Regions from separate parts of the Photorhabdus viridis genome, predicted to be linked through region 1. Evidence: predicted binding sites of a transcription regulator. Region 1 holds the regulator's gene; each other region holds the start of a gene.
The links. Region 1 encodes Fur, which represses iron uptake genes when iron is present. Its sites were predicted from a motif close to ATAATAATGAGAACNACTATCAA; they were not measured.

Region 1 (4,177 bases):
TTAAAAGCCAAGTGTAGTTTTCGTAAGTGTAGTTTTTATTTTTAATGTCTGATTTTATATTAATGCCTATGAAAAAGGTACATGAGGCAACAACAAATATCTGAACCAACTGTGATGATAGTAAAAAAAATCCAGCATTGTTTGCAGACAATTGATATATTAGTGCGGTAATAATGAGTTGCATTGCCATGTTTAGCATTCTACTCTTAAACATTGTTATCGATGGCAATATAATACCCTTGTCAAATATATATAATTTCTTTTCTTCTATCATGAGATCCATCATCCATAATATCAATCTTGGCTATGTATAATTTTCTCGCAATTGACGCTTTTTTTGACTTTTTTGCTATAAACTTATATCCTTCTTTAATTTTGGAGTATATTATTACCTCTTCTTTGTCGCTTTTATCAAAATAAGTCCATTGGCTTGCTGAGAAGATTAATAAATCATTAATCATTTCATCTGTAAGGTTTTTTTTATTTTCATGTCTGAAAGATAAAAAGTATGAAAATATTCTCCAGTCGAGATGATATTTCCTCTTGTTTGCCCAACGTATAAATTCCTCTGCTTCTTCAAAAGAAACTTCAGCTTTAGATCTGCTCAGAGGATTGTTTAATATACTAGTTATATTATAGATCATGAGTTTAGATAGAGAGTCTGATTTGTTTTTTGGTAGTTCTGATGCGGACTCTCCAGTTACAACATAAGAGTAACAATTTCTATTGTCTGCATAATTCGATGTCATTAATCCAGTCTCCTAATACAAAATTATCATCTCTTTCAACAGATAGTGATGTAAGGTTGCCCTTACTCTCTGTTTCTAATTTATTAAAATACTCTAATGAAAGATTAGATATTCTATGTGCATGAGTGTCAACTAAGAAACCAGGACGTAATGATGTTTCTGCATAACCACCAATGTGAAGATGGTTTATTTCTATATCAAGCCATTCTTTAAATGGGGTTCCCGTGTTTTCTTGTGCAATTACAGCATTTGATATATCAAACAAAAGTCCATTGCCGCATTTTTTTGTCATTTCTTTAAAGAAATCTGGTTGTAGCCTAGCGTTTTCATCAAGTATTGAAGGGAAGTTTTCTAAATTTTGTTTTCTTTTTGAACAATGTTGGTTCTGTAGCCTATCTCACTGATTTTACGGATCGCTTAGATGAAAAGGCTGTATTTTTTGGTATTCAAGGGTTGGTTGGAAGTGGAGCATAATTATGAAATCTTATTTAGTACTACAGCCGTAGATACCAGAAAGTTGCATTTTCCTTGATGCTCACAACTCTGAGAAACCGCATGAATTAAGCTTTTCTATGAGTGTCTTTTCTGTTGAAAAAAGTAAGTACGGCTGTAGTACTAGGCTGTGTCCCGTAATAGATTGAGATAGGATAATCATTTGGCTCTGACTTTCGGGAAAAACATGTTATAGCTCGTTATGACCTTCCTGATGAATGTTCTAGGTCAGGAATATAAGGGAGGAGAAACGAATAAAGTTGATATAAATGCACTGAATCGTGATTGGACCCGGTTCGCTAACCTGATAGGGCAGCGTGAGCTTGTTAAACTGGATAGAGCAGGAATTGCTTACCGTCTACCGGTACCCGGAGCTAAGGTAAAACGCGGTGTTCTGAAAGCCAATATTGCTTTGCCAGGGTTGGTTATTCAGTATTCAACTGATGGCGGTAGTAGCTGGAAGATTTATGACAATTATAAACGTCCGAAAGTGAAAGGTAATGTGTTGATCCGTTCTGTTAGTCCGGATGGTCAACGTTACAGCCGGATTGATCATGTAAAGGCATGATAATGTTATAGCAAGAGGGGAACCCTGACGGGTTTCCCTCTCTAGGTAGATAAAAAATTATCGGCTCAGGAATGAATTACTTCTCGTCATGTGCACTACTGTCTTCGCGGCAATTACCTGCGGAGCAATGACCATATAAATAAAGACTGTGGTTTGAGAGTTTAATCCCATAACGTTCAGCGATATTCTTTTGGCGTTTTTCGATCTGTTTGTCACTGAATTCAATGACTTTACCGCAATCCAGACAGATCAAATGGTCGTGGTGGTGTTGTTGAGTGAGTTCAAAAACCGATTTGCCACCTTCAAAATTATGACGGGTGACAATGCCGGCATCATCAAACTGATTCAACACGCGATAGACAGTAGCGAGGCCAATCTCTTCACCGTTATCAATCAGTTTCTTATAGAGATCTTCCGCACTGACGTGGTGGTATTCAGGATCCTGTAACACTTCCAGTATTTTCAATCGTGGAAGTGTTACTTTAAGTCCAGCATCTTTTAATGCCTTATTGTTGTCGGTCATGCGGATTCAGTCCTGTTACTCAGTAAAGTGAACTTAGCGATACTTCAAAAAGTACCAGTTAGTTATCAGATTATGATTATAGGCATGGCTAGTGGAAATGAAAACCACGTTAACCTTAACTATCATTACACATTTTGCCAGAATAATCATTTGTAAAACGCAGGAATAACCTTACTATTTATAATGTTTAGGTTGTTTTTTTGCCATTTTTCGTAATAAAAAGAGCGGATATGAGCAGAGTGTTGACAAAAGCGATACCACAGTGTGAGCAAAGCGAATGACTACTCACCTACTGCGTATTCACTATTGATAAGGAATGGTCTGCAACAATATACGCCTATCGGGGTAAATTCCTATCCGGCAATAATTTCCGCCAGACTCATCTCTTCGTAGATCTGTTTAGCCCAGGAATTAACGCGTTCTTCGGTTAATTCTGGTTGGCGGTCTTCATCAATAGCCAGCCCAATAAAATGGTCATCATCAGCCAGACCTTTTGATTCTTCAAAGTGATAACCCGCCGTTGGCCAGTGACCAACAATAATTGCTCCACGGGGTTCAATAATGTCACGGATAGTTCCCATCGCATCACAGAAATATTCCGCGTAATCTTCCTGATCGCCGCAACCGAAAAGAGCAACCAGCTTCCCGTCAAAATCGATCTCTTCTAGAGTAGGGAAGAAATCATCCCAGTCACACTGAGCTTCTCCGTAGTACCAGGTGGGGATGCCGAGCAGCAGAATATCGAACTGTTCGATATCTTCTTTACTGCTCTTGGCAATATCGTGGACTTCAGCAACATCGGAACCCAGAATTTTCTGGATTTTTTTGGCAATATTTTCTGTGTTGCCGGTATCGCTACCAAAGAATATACCTATAATTGCCATAAAATTATATAACCTCTTGTTTTATTCGTGTATTTCCGTTTGAGATGTATGTGTAAAATGTTAAAATCAGCAGAAAAATTCTGATTGTATTAATAAAAAAATAAAATCCTATTCTGACCAAACAGCAAGGACAATTCTGTCAAATTTGTGTGATTTCGTGCCTTCAATGCTATCAGGCAGTGATATCACTTTCTGCTAACTGGGCCAGCAAAATTTGCTCAATGAGTTCACTGCGGCTGATATTGCGTTGCTGCGCAAGAAAGTTCAGCGCATCGACTGCGTCAGCATTTATTTTCAATTCCACACGACGCAGACCACGCACCTTATCACGGCGAAGCTGGTTACGTTTATTGACTCTGAGCTGTTCATCCCTGGAAAGTGGGTTGGTTTTTGGGCGCCCCGGTCTGCGTTCATTTGCGAACAAATCCAGAGTAGTGCGATCCATTTGTTCTTTTGCCATAAATTCAACTACTAAAGGGCGTATACCATAAAATATAGCACGCCATGATACCCCAGCTTCCCGTGTATCGCTACTGCCTGACAAAGATAAAAAGCCGTGTCACTGTTTATTCGTAAAGGATGTCCATTGCGTTCCGATTTTAACGGTACTGGTATTTTCTGCGGTACTCGATTGGTGTTAATCCATTCAATTTCTTAAATAACTCTCTAAAGTAGCGAGTATCTTCATAGCCAACTTCATGGCTGATTTCTTCTATAGTCTTATTCGATTTTTCTAAGCAGTATTTTGCCAGGGATAACCGAATTTGCTGGATATATTGAATCGGTGTCTGGCCGGTCGCTGTTTTAAAGCGCCGCTTCATCTGCCTTTCACACAAATGAATTTTATCTGCCAAATCGCTGACCGATAATATGTCTGATGGAGTAGAATGCATCCAATCCTGTAGTTTGTGGATTAATGTGTCTGAATGCTGGCGGTATGGTACAAAACTTGCCAGAGTAT
Region 2 (4,177 bases), on a different contig from region 1:
GATCACGCAATACACGTAACCGTCACCCTGCGCCGTTTTCAATGAATACAAAATGTCGGAATAATGCGCCCGCAGATTGTCTTCAATAAACGATCCTGATTCCAACCGCAATGTATCCAGATCACAAACTGCCCGTAATGTCGCAGGCAAATGAATCTCCAGGAAGTCTCTGGCCGTATCGATATGACTTAAAAACTTTTTAAAAACAGCGTCATGTGGCGTTGATGTCTTTTTTTTCTTCATCGGTGAATGGTAGCATACTTTCTTTTATATTGAAGGAATATTAAGCAAGAAACCGAGCTGACTGAGATGTCTTAAATTTTCTTTGACAAAAATGTTGATCGTATCTCAGATACTTTTATTTTCTTCTTAAGCGAAGTTCAGATTTATTATCTAATGATTTCTGTGATCATTAGATAATATTTTTATGGAATTTTTCATCATTAAAGCAATTTGATCATCCTATTTTTATAAAAAAGTAATTTTGACGATGACTGTTTTTAACTATATCAATGAAATACCTGACTCATGCGCTCTGAACCGGAGTTTAACTCCGGCTCTTTATATATTAATTTATTTTTTTATTTTATGAATAAAGCGCTTTTACTGGCAGGGAAAGAGAGTTGCCTGTGAGCACTTTTTGTAAAAAATCAGTCAGGTTTTTCTGATGGTTTTCAACCTCTTCTTTGCCAAACATTGCTGAATCAGCATCAAGATCAACAATTAATTCTCCGGCATCTACTTTCCCGCGATAGATAATGTTAAAGCTAAAGCAATCATAGAGCCCGCTGGTAAGTATATGGCGTTTAACTTGACAATCGACAAAATTGGGAGAGTCAAAAGGTAACACATTGATGAGTGGCGAAAATAAATAACGGGTATCTTGAGGTAGTTTATGATCTAAAAAGATCTGTTCTATACGATATCTGGCATGAATTCGTTGAGTATGAAGCGCATTGATTGTCTTTTTTAAAAAGGTTTCTAATGTTTCATCCGGATTGGTGTTTATCAATAAGGGAAGAATATTAGTCATTAATGCCGGTGTATTGGTTCTGAAACGGGTTCGGCGATTCATATAGGGTAGCCATAACGGCATTGAGTATTCACCATTTTGTGTCTGTGCAGCGAAATAGTGAAGCAGGTAGATGCTTGAAAGCGCTATTAACAGATCAGGCCAGGCGATACCTGTATCAGCCGATAAACGTGTTAAGCCTGTGACAATATTCCCGGAGAGCGCAAAACTGGTGTAATGGTGTTTGGTGCTATAGTCGGCACGGGCGATATCCACGGTTGGAAGGCGCGCGGATGAAAGATAATTTTGCCAGTATAAGCGATCCTTTTCATATTGCTCGCTGTTACAGTACTCTTGTTCTTCAGTAAAGTAGCTGCTGAGTGAGTGAAAAGAAGCATCAGCATTAGCTTTACCAAGATAGTACGAATAGAAATGCGCGCAACGATGTTCAATGAGCGCCATACCAAATCCATCAAGCAGAATATGATGAGCCCGGTTGTACCAGAGATAATGAGACTCGCTTAATTTAAATAGCCACTGAGCGGATAGCAGTTGAGTTAATAAATTCAGCGGAGATTCCACATCGGCCCGCATAAGTTGCAACGCTGTGTGGAAAGGATCGGGCTGCGTCTGTAAATCGGTGAATTTTAACTGTGGTATGGCGGCTTGATTCGGTTGTTGTAAAGGCAGCGGTTCTTCTTCAAGGCGTTTAAAACGGACAGAGAGCACATCTGTTTCATTGGTCACTGTCGTTATTGCTTTGCAAAGCGCTTCTTGATCGATATTGCCCTGAATATCAAGATAGTGAGCGATAGTCGAAACAACTTTTTCGGAATGCAGGCTGAACTCGTGCCAGTAATATTGTTGTGCTTGCGTCAATGGCATCCAGCTAGAAGTTTGATCGATGTTTAACATTGTAAACCTCATGAATTCATCATAGAAAATAGAATAAAAAATAAAAAAACAGATAAAGCTTTCTTCTATGTTTGTGATAGGTGTTCATACAATGTTAAGCCACGATATTCCCGTCTGAACAAGCCAATGCATAATCGCCTATTTATTCCCATGACATTTATTCTCCTGTTTGATCACCATTTTTCGTTGATTGTTTCTGGCTGAAATCTGAATTGGTTTTATATCTGAGAAAATGAAACATTTGTTGTGTGATACAACAAGAATGTGACGTATTTCGTGATCAGCGTTATTGTATATGATAATCATTATTAATCTCATTGTCGGATATTAGACAAAATGATACATTACGTCCACTTTGGATTATCTGAATGGGTATGCGGGGTTTCTGCATCGCAGATCCACAATCACTGTCTGAGAATGCCAGAATGAAATCGATATTAACCCTTGTATATGGCTTGGTAATTACTCTGGTCACTCTATTTGGGGGGACTGTTTATGCTGTAAACGCGAAAAATGCAGCTCAGACGGAAAGCCTTTCCTGGCCAAGAGATTTTAAAAATGCTGATGGCGCTATCACCACAATTCCGACAAAACCTCAGCGTATTTTATCGACCACTGTTTCGATAACCGGAATCCTGTTATCGATTGACGCGCCTGTGGTTGCGAGTGCAACGGCCACGAATGGGAAATTTTTTGCGCAATGGGACAAAGTGGCTCAAGAGCGGAAAATTGAAAAGCTCTGGTCAGCCGGCAATATTGATCTGGAAATGGCTTATGTTGTCGCGCCCGATTTGATCGTGGTTTCTATGAGCGGCGCTGATTCCGCATATGCTCAGGTAGAACAACTTAAACAAATCGCGCCTACGATTATCTTAGATTATGGTAAACAGACATGGCAGGATTTGGCGACTGAATTAGGAAAGGCGACAGGGCTTGAAGATAAAGTTGCGGCCAGAATTACTGGTTTTGATCATTATCTTGCTGAGTGCCGGGCAAAAATTGCTATCCCCGAAGGTAAGGTTAATATTATCAGCTATGCGGGGCCGGGAACCATTAACCCCATATCAACGAGTATAAGCCCGCATGCTTTGTTGCTTTCACAGCTTGGGTTTACTATCGAGTCGGCAGATCCGGCTTGGCATAATAATGCGAATAAAACCGGTGACTTTGTTTGGGCGCAATATGAAAATATTACTCAGTTAACCGCGCCAACGACATTTCTTTTAAGTGCAGGAGAGCGCAGAGCGGCTGAATTCTTAAAGGATCCTGTGCTCGCTAATTTGGCCTCAGTCAAAACAGGGCAAGTCTATGGTCTTGGTGTGAATTCGTTTCGAATTGACTATTACAGTGCAAAAGAAATTGCCGATAGCATTGTTAAACGGTTTGGCATTAAGCCGAAAGCGAAATAACTTAGCAATTGTTTGAGTTGGATATGAAAAAATTGATTTTTTCAGTTGCTAATTCTGTTGCGCAATCCGATAACCGGCAATTCAAATTTCAGCGAAAAGGGTTGCTGATTTGCGGGTTATTACTTGTGGTATTTTCAGTTTTTAGTCTTTTTGTCGGGACCCGCCCTGTCACGATTAAAGTTACCTGGGAGGCATTCACCGCTTTTAATCCTGCCAATAGTGAACATTTATTGGTTCGTTATCTGAGAGTGCCTCGTACTTTGCTGGCGATTATCGTTGGTTGTTCATTGGGTGTCGCTGGCGCCATTATGCAGGCGCTTACCCGTAATCCACTGGCTGATCCGGGTATCTTGGGCGTCAATGCCGGGGCTGCGCTTTCCATTGTCTCAGCAATTGCTTTTTTTGGCATTTCCGATGTTATTGGCTATATGTGGTTTGGTCTGGCAGGGGCGACAATTGCAGGTGGTGGCGTGTATCTGCTTGGGGGGATCCGGCATGGGTTGAACCCGGTAAGAATGGTATTGGCGGGCGCTGCACTGTCCGTTGTATTACTTGCTGTCACCCAGATTATCACCATAAACAGTGAAGATGAGGTATTTAATCAATTCCGGCACTGGGTGGTGGGTTCACTTCAAGGGCGAGGTTATGAGGTGCTTTTCCCTGTTTCTATACTGGCGGCCTCCGGAGTGATAATTGCTTTAATGCTGACAAAGTCTCTTGATACGGTAGCACTTGGTCATGATCTGGGAAAATCATTGGGTGTTAGCCAAACCAAAGTCTGGATTCTATCTGCACTGGTCATCATTATATTATCTGGCGGCGCTACGGCGGCGGCGGGGCC
Region 3 (4,177 bases), on a different contig from region 1:
ATGCCCCCGGTGAGCTCATAGGAAAGTTATGCGCAGCAGGAAGTGCGCATAAATAGCGAGTTTCAGCATTAAACTGGCAAATTTCCACACTGGCGCGAATACTGTAATAATAATCATTATGCGTTCGGGGAATAAGTTTAGGTGTCCCTGTACTCCCCCCCGACAATTGGAAAAATGCGACTTCATCAGCCGGTGTTGGATCAGCGATAAAATCATCCGCGCCTTCTGCCAATAGCGTCTCAAAATCCAGAATACTGCCATTATCACCAAATAAGACAACGTGACGCAAAGACGGCGTACAGGCTCTGAGCTCATCAATAAAATTGTCGTCGCTAAACAAGGAATGGTTGCGATCAGCAATCAACAGTGCGGGGTTAATCTGATCAGCATAAGCACAAAGTTCACTGCGCTGATGGCTAAATATAGCGTTGACCGGAACGACCCCAAGCCGTAATAAAGCAAAGAAAACAATATAAAACTCGGCCCCATTCCCCAATTGAATTAAGGCAGTTTGTCCTCGTTTAACGCCTTGTCGTTGTAATGCTGCGGCCAAACTATCCACCAACAGGTTAAGTTCAGCATAGCTGAACTGACGATCTCCACAGATAAGCGCAATTTGCCCGTTGTTTGACTGACGGGTCAAAATGTCACTAAGCGGGAGATCTATCCAATAACCACACTGACGATAGCGCTGTTCCAGCGCTTTCGGCCAACGATTAAATTCAACTATCATGCTGGGCATGCCTCCTGTGAAAACTCGAATGCACGCATCATCGTTGAAAACTTAACCTCTGTTTCCTGCCACTCTGACTCTGGTTTCGAATCAGGCACAATGCCAGCTCCCGCAAATAGTCTTACCCGTGAACCATTCACTTCACCACAGCGGATAGTCACCACCCACTCACCATTCCCTTTCTCGTCACACCACCCCACAATGCCGCCAAAGAGGTTTCGTTTAAACGGCTCTAATTCCTCAATTAAGTTTTTCGCGGTCTGATACGGTGTGCCACAGAGGGCCGGAGTAGGATGAAGCAGGCAAGCAACAGAAAGTGCATTTTCCTGTGGCGCCTTTAACTCTCCCTCAATATCGGTGGCAAGGTGCCAAAGTACTGGCGTGCTGATGGTGGAAGGCATTTCAGAGATATGTAATTTTTGACAACGGCTTTCAAGTACGTTTCTCATCATATCGGTTACCAACCGATGCTCATAATTATCTTTGACGGACTGAATAAGCGCCTGGCGTAATTTGTAATCATCTTGCTGGTTTTCACTGCGCTTTGCAGAGCCTGCCAGCGGCTGAGAAAAGATAGTATTGCCCTGTTTACGCACTAATAATTCTGGGCTCGCCCCAATCAATGCTCCATTTTCCAACGGAACATGGAAGTTATAACACCAACTATTTTGCCGATTAAGATGCCGTAATAGTTGAATTGAATCTAATGGCTGATGGGTTTCAATATCGAGTAGCCGCGAAAGAACAACTTTGTCTAATGTATGATTGCGCATTGCATCAATCGCAGTGTTCACCATCTGGCTAAAGTGTGCTTTATCAGGCCACTGGGTACGTCTTTTTTCTGTATAGATTGAATTGGCAATAAGCGAGGGAAACTGCTTTCTTTGGAACCAATTGCATTGTTCAGGGACAAAAAGCGCCGCATTTTGCTGTTTATCGAATGGAATTGCCCCCACCAGAACAGGATTTTCAATCCCATCACTCTTCGCTTGTTGGAATAATTGACGTATTTCTTGCTGAATCAGGCTATCAGGGTTTGCTGCATCATTAAGTGGCCTTGACACAATCGCATATTGCCCTTGTGCCAATAGACTTTTACTGGATGAAAGAAACAGAAAATCCTTATTATTAAGATCATTAAAACCAGTCAGCAAAGTATCTCTATATAGATCTGGCACAAGTTTTACCTCTATCTGTTAATCGTGTGACCACGAAAATGGAATTCTTGCCTCGACATAACTTTGCACCACTTGCTATAAATAAAATAACGACGTAAATTGCCAATAATAAAACTTCGATATGATTTAATTTTATAAAAATGTATATATTTAAAACATTCCCCCCTTATTCCATTTGGAGATCTCATTTCGCGCCATCCTGTTATTCTGCCTGATATTAAAAGTTGTTGATTGAATCTATCAGGCATAGCTCAACGATATTAATATTATTTTAATGATAATAATCATCAATATTATTATTAAAAAATACATTTAAAAATCATATCTATCCCTTTGTAAAACGCCGTCCCTGCGGAATAATTAAGGGGGTATGGCTGACGGGATCATCAATAATGACACAATCGAGTCCAAAAACCTCAGAGACTAACGTTGTTGTAATGATCTCACCAGGCGCCCCTTCCACCACAATCCGTCCCCCCGCCATCACAATCAAATGATCTGCATACCGGCAAGCCTGATTCAAATCATGAAGCACAGCAATAAGCGTATATCCGGATCCTTGATTAAGGCGACAAAACAGCTCAAGCAACTCAATTTGATGAGCAATATCAAGATAGGTTGTCGGTTCATCAAGCAGTAACAATGGCGTTTGCTGAGCCAGCACCATAGCAACCCAAACCCGTTGGCGCTGCCCACCTGAAAGTTCATCAACAACACATTCAGCAAGCTGGGTCACACCGGTCGCATCCATTGCCTGGCGCACCGCTTCATAATCCTCATGACTCCATTGACGTAATAACCGCTGGTGGGGAAAACGCCCGCGCGCGACTAAATCAACCACTTTGATCCCCTGAGGAGCCTGCACACTTTGCGGTAATAACCCCAGCTGACGGGCCAAAGCGCGTGTTGGTATAGCGTGAATATCATGACCATCAAGGCAAACCCTGCCATATTCCGGACGCAGCAGACGACATAAACTTCTCAACAGCGTGGATTTACCACAGCCATTAGGACCGATAATCACGGTAAAACGACCATCAGGGATACGCAGATTCAGTTCATCACAGACAATATGTTCACCGTAGCCCAGACGCAATTCTTCCACACTCAAGCGACAAGGTGATAAAACACTTTGGTTATCATGTTTTAGCGTTAGCGTTGTCATCAATTCTCTCACAAAAACGTTATTAATCAGTCTGCATCAAGATTCATATCAATGCAGACTGCAAGAGGATTATTCAGTGTTGAATAGAAACTCTGGTATTCAAAAGGTTTCTATGCGCTCGGATAATCTTGGCAAGATCGTCCTAAGCGGTATATTGCTATCCTGTGTTTTTGCAAACAGCCTCAAAATACCATTGATAGTCTCTGATATTTGAGCAATTTGAGCCGCACTATAACGATCTGAACGATAATTAAACAAAACACGTACCATTTCTTCACCTGCAATCATCTCTTCCATAATTTCAAAGTGGAGCCCCAGTAACGATTCCTGCTTTTCCAAAACAATCTGCTGAAATGCAATATGGCTTCCATCCAACATATGGAACTCACCACTCAAACTATTTTTTGCATGTAACTGAATATATACCTCGAATAAATGATCTTTTCCTTGATCTGCATGGCCTGATAAGGCTTCTTCAATCAGATCAATAGGAATATCGGTATAAGGCAACGAGTCATTGATGTTGTTCTTAACCTGAGTGATCAGATCAGTAAATGTCATCTGTTCAGTAAAGCGAACCCTGTGTATCACAACCGTAGTAAAATAACCAACAGTGTCAAAGAAGCTCGCGTCATCACGTCCTGAAGCCGATGTTCCCACCATAAGATCATCGGTTGCCCCCAGTAAATTGAGCGATGCAACAATACTGGCGTAAAGAATATTAAAGAATGAAGCGCCATTTTTTCTGGCAAGTGACTGCAAGCCTTGAGCCACCACTTTTTCAATCCCAAACTCAATGCCTTCACAGGAATTCGCCTGCCCAGATAACTCGGTGGCCGCATTTTTAAAAATGGGTTCCCCGCTTGGCGCGCCCCGTAAATTATTAACCCAATAATCAAGATGAGACTGATTCATTCCCTCACTATTTTGCCTGATTGCATATTGAAGGAATGGTAAAGGTTGCTCTTGCCATGTTGGCGTCTCATTTATCAACCTATATTTATAGGCATGTTTCAGCTCTTCCATCAGCAAAGTAACAGACCATTCATCAAGTGCCACATGATGAAATAACATGGATAAAAACTGCTGCCCTGAAGCGTT
Region 4 (4,177 bases), on a different contig from region 1:
GATCTTTATCTGCCATACAAGCCGAAACGTCGTACCCGTGGGCAAATCGCTATTGAAGCAGGTCTTGAACCTCTGGCTAACTCTCTGTGGCAAGATCCACAACAAGAACCAGAACAAATTGCCGCCACCTTTGTTGATGCCGATAAAGGTGTAGCCGATACGAAAACCGCTCTGGATGGCGCTCGTTATATCCTGATGGAGCGTTTCGCTGAAGATGCAGCATTATTGGCAAAAGTTCGTGACTATTTATGGAAAAATGCCCATCTGGTCGCCAAAGTCGCCTCAGGAAAAGAAGAAGAAGGCGCTAAATTCCGTGATTATTTTGATTACCATGAACCTATCGCACAGGTCCCTTCTCATCGCGCATTAGCCATGTTCCGTGGCCGCAATGAAAGCATGCTGCAACTTTCCCTAAATGCTGATCCCCAGTTTGATGAACCACCCAAAGAGAGTTACTGCGAACAGATTATTACCCAACATCTTAATCTGCGCCTGAATAATGCCCCGGCGGATAGCTGGCGCAAAGCCGTTGTAAACTGGACCTGGCGTGTCAAAGTATTACTGCATCTCGAAACGGAATTGATGAGCACTTTACGTGAAAAAGCAGAAGATGAAGCTATCAAGGTATTCGCCCGTAACCTGCAAGATCTGTTGATGGCCGCACCAGCAGGTATGCGCGCAACAATGGGGCTTGATCCGGGTCTGCGTACCGGTGTTAAAGTTGCCGTCATTGATGCAACCGGCAAACTGATTGCCACAGACACTATCTATCCGCACACCGGGCAAACGGCCAAAGCAGCCGCAAGCGTAGCCGGGTTGTGTATCAAACATCAGGTGGAACTAGTCGCTATCGGTAACGGAACCGCCTCCCGCGAAACAGAACGTTTCTTCGCAGATGTCCAAAAACAGTTCCCGGAGATAAAAGCCCAAAAAGTCATTGTCAGTGAGGCAGGAGCATCTGTTTATTCTGCATCTGAACTGGCAGCACAGGAATTTCCTGACCTGGACGTTTCACTGCGCGGTGCAGTCTCTATCGCCCGCCGCCTGCAAGACCCATTGGCTGAATTAGTGAAAATCGATCCGAAATCTATCGGCGTAGGTCAATATCAACATGATGTCAGCCAGACCCAACTTGCCAAAAAACTGGACGCGGTAGTTGAGGATTGTGTAAACGCCGTCGGCGTGGATCTGAATACCGCGTCTGTTCCTCTATTAACCAGAGTCGCCGGACTGACCCGTATGATTGCCCAGAACATCATAAACTGGCGCGATGAGAATGGCCGCTTCAATAACCGTGCACAATTACTGAAAGTCAGCCGTCTTGGGCCAAAAGCGTTTGAACAGTGCGCCGGCTTCCTGCGTATCAATCACGGTAATAACCCGTTGGATGCATCGACTGTTCACCCGGAAGCCTATCCGGTGGTTGAGAAAATTCTGGCGGCCACTGAACAAAAACTCCAGGAATTGATGGGCAATCCATCCTCACTGCGTGGATTGAAGCCTCAGGATTTCACCACAGAACAATTTGGTGTTCCAACCGTTACCGATATTCTGAAAGAGTTGGAAAAACCAGGCCGTGACCCACGCCCAGAGTTTAAAACCGCGACCTTCGCCGACGGTGTGGAAACGATGAATGATCTGCGCCCGGGGATGGTACTAGAAGGTGCGGTCACTAACGTGACTAACTTCGGCGCATTTGTTGACATTGGTGTTCATCAAGATGGCCTGGTGCACATCTCTTCGCTGTCAGATCGCTTTGTGGAAGATCCTCACACTGTGGTAAAAGCAGGCGATATCGTCAAAGTCAAAGTGCTGGAAGTTGACCTGAACCGTAAGCGTATCGCTCTGACCATGCGTCTTGATGAACAACCGGGAGAGACCAACTCGCGCCGCAGTAGCAATACTCAAACTGACCGCCGCCCTGAGCGCAATGACAGAAACCGTACTCCTCCGCGCGCTTCAACGCCAGCCGGAAACAGTGCCATGAGCGACGCACTGGCCGCCGCATTCGGAAAAAAACGTTGATAGTTTTATAATCGCAACAATATGCACTGCTTTGGCAGTGCGTATCTCATCTCGGTTCGGTGATCAAGCAAAATCCAAATGCACTTACCTCTGCCAATTTCGGTTACTTATTGAACATCAATGATTGAAAATGCGATTAACGTTGAAATTAATGTTGGTTATTATTCTTATTTGCAATTAACATACATAGGATAAAAATCGTACTTTATATACTATCTTAGTACGGCCCTGGTTCTCGAGATTATTTTATTTATCACACATCCCGGAAGGTTATATGCAACTTCTTCCAGACCACAGTTACAAGATTATTGGCTTTTCTCCCAAGATCAGCCCGGCTTACCGACAGAAATTACTGTCATTAGGCATGTTGCCCGGTTCCTCTTTTCATGTTGTTCGTTTAGCGCCTTTAGGTGATCCGATACAAATTGAGACCCGTAGAGTTAACCTGATTCTGAGAAAAAAAGACTTGGAATTTCTCACATTAGACAACGTCCAATGCAATGCATAATCCATTGCAAGCAATAAAACTGTTACTCCTAATCTGGCACCAAGAACATGAAAGCACTAACCATTGGCTTAATCGGCAATCCCAACGCCGGCAAAACGACATTATTTAACCAACTTACTGGTGCCCGTCAACGTGTAGGCAACTGGGCAGGCGTCACGGTAGAACGCAAAGTTGGCCGTTTTACCACTGAAGACCATAAAATTGAGCTGGTTGACCTGCCGGGAACCTACTCTTTGACCACAATTTCTGAACAAACATCACTTGATGAGCAGATAGCCTGCCACTATATCTTGAGCGGTGATGCTGACATGCTAATTAACGTCGTAGACGCTTCTAACCTTGAGCGAAATCTCTATCTGACATTACAACTGCTGGAATTAGGCATTCCATGCATTGTTGCGCTGAATATGCTGGATATCGCTAAAAGCCAGCATATTCAAATCAATATTGCTGAATTGGAGAAGCGCCTTGGCTGCCCGGTCATTCCAATGGTTTCGACCCGTGCAACCGGACTCAATGAGCTGAAACAAGCGATTGACCGCCATAAACAGAACTCCGGGCAGTCGCTGATTCGCTATCCTGATTGCTTGTTGCAAGAAGTTGATCAGTTATCTGGTACAATTTCAGACGATTTTAATGCTCAACAACGCCGTTGGTTAGCTCTTCAGATACTTGAAGGGGACATTTACAGCCTGGAACATTCCGGCCTTCCGACTTCAATGCTGGCTGAATCCAAAGAACGCTTGCAACAACAGCAATACGCAGAACTTGAACTGGTTATTGCCGATTCACGCTATCAAAGTATTAACACATTATGCATGGCGGTGATCGACAGCCAAAAAGCTATGCCAAACAAACTGACCCAGGCAATTGATAACGTCATTCTCAACCGCTGGTTGGGTGTGCCCATTTTCCTGGCTGTTATGTATTTAATGTTCGTACTGGCGATTAATATCGGTGGTGCATTACAGCCTATTTTCGACGGTGGTTCTATCGCTGTTTTCATTCATGGCGTTCAATGGCTTGGTCATACATTAAGTTTTCCTGAATGGCTGACTATTTTCCTCGCGCAAGGTATTGGCGGCGGTATCAACACAGTTCTGCCATTGGTACCACAAATCGGCATGATGTATTTGTTCCTCTCTTTCCTTGAAGACTCCGGCTATATGGCGCGGGCTGCGTTTGTCATGGACCGTCTGATGCAGGTTCTGGGGCTGCCAGGTAAATCTTTTGTTCCGTTGATCGTTGGCTTTGGTTGTAACGTACCCTCAATTATGGGCGCGAGAACGCTGGATGCACCGCGTGAACGTCTGATCACGATTATGATGGCGCCATTTATGTCTTGTGGTGCACGGCTAGCAATCTTTGCCGTTTTTGCCGCTGCATTCTTCGGCAAAAACGGTGCAACCGTTGTTTTCTCTCTTTATATATTAGGCATTGTCGTCGCGATTTTGACTGGCCTGATGCTGAAATACACCATCATGCGTGGTGAAGCCTCGCCATTCGTTATGGAACTTCCGGTTTACCATATTCCACACCTAAAAACCCTGTTGTTGCAAACATGGCAACGCCTAAAAGGTTTTGTTATCCGTGCAGGTAAAGTTATCGTTATCGCCAGTATGTTTATTGGCGCGCTCAATAGCT

Region 2: the regulator Fur is predicted to act here: its motif matches at 2,223-2,245, upstream of fepB (Fe2+-enterobactin ABC transporter substrate-binding protein).
Region 3: the regulator Fur is predicted to act here: its motif matches at 2,186-2,208, upstream of ABR397_RS16980 (isochorismate synthase).
Region 4: the regulator Fur is predicted to act here: its motif matches at 2,174-2,196, upstream of feoA (ferrous iron transporter A).

The regions. Positions count from the first base shown of each region.
Region 1 covers NZ_JBEJZY010000010.1:78,111-82,287, forward strand. The annotation lists gene ABR397_RS06020 (MATE family efflux transporter) at 1-274, opposite strand, end outside; gene ABR397_RS06025 (hypothetical protein) at 243-749, opposite strand; partial or broken gene ABR397_RS06030 (multinuclear nonheme iron-dependent oxidase) at 724-1,119, opposite strand; partial or broken gene ABR397_RS06035 (chitobiase/beta-hexosaminidase C-terminal domain-containing protein) at 1,468-1,809, shown strand; gene fur (ferric iron uptake transcriptional regulator) at 1,886-2,332, opposite strand; gene fldA (flavodoxin FldA) at 2,686-3,216, opposite strand; gene ybfE (LexA regulated protein) at 3,389-3,676, opposite strand; gene ABR397_RS06055 (GlxA family transcriptional regulator) at 3,816-4,177, opposite strand, start outside.
Region 2 covers NZ_JBEJZY010000041.1:39,048-43,224, reverse strand. The annotation lists partial or broken gene ABR397_RS17020 (Rpn family recombination-promoting nuclease/putative transposase) at 1-243, opposite strand, end outside; gene ABR397_RS17015 (condensation domain-containing protein) at 587-1,927, opposite strand; gene fepB (Fe2+-enterobactin ABC transporter substrate-binding protein) at 2,353-3,336, shown strand; gene ABR397_RS17005 (FecCD family ABC transporter permease) at 3,360-4,177, shown strand, end outside.
Region 3 covers NZ_JBEJZY010000041.1:28,599-32,775, forward strand. The annotation lists gene ABR397_RS16975 ((2,3-dihydroxybenzoyl)adenylate synthase) at 1-733, opposite strand, end outside; gene ABR397_RS16980 (isochorismate synthase) at 730-1,911, opposite strand; gene ABR397_RS16985 (ABC transporter ATP-binding protein) at 2,237-3,076, opposite strand; gene ABR397_RS16990 (condensation domain-containing protein) at 3,176-4,177, opposite strand, start outside.
Region 4 covers NZ_JBEJZY010000022.1:16,231-20,407, reverse strand. The annotation lists gene ABR397_RS11135 (Tex family protein) at 1-2,025, shown strand, start outside; gene feoA (ferrous iron transporter A) at 2,300-2,533, shown strand; gene feoB (Fe(2+) transporter permease subunit FeoB) at 2,581-4,177, shown strand, end outside.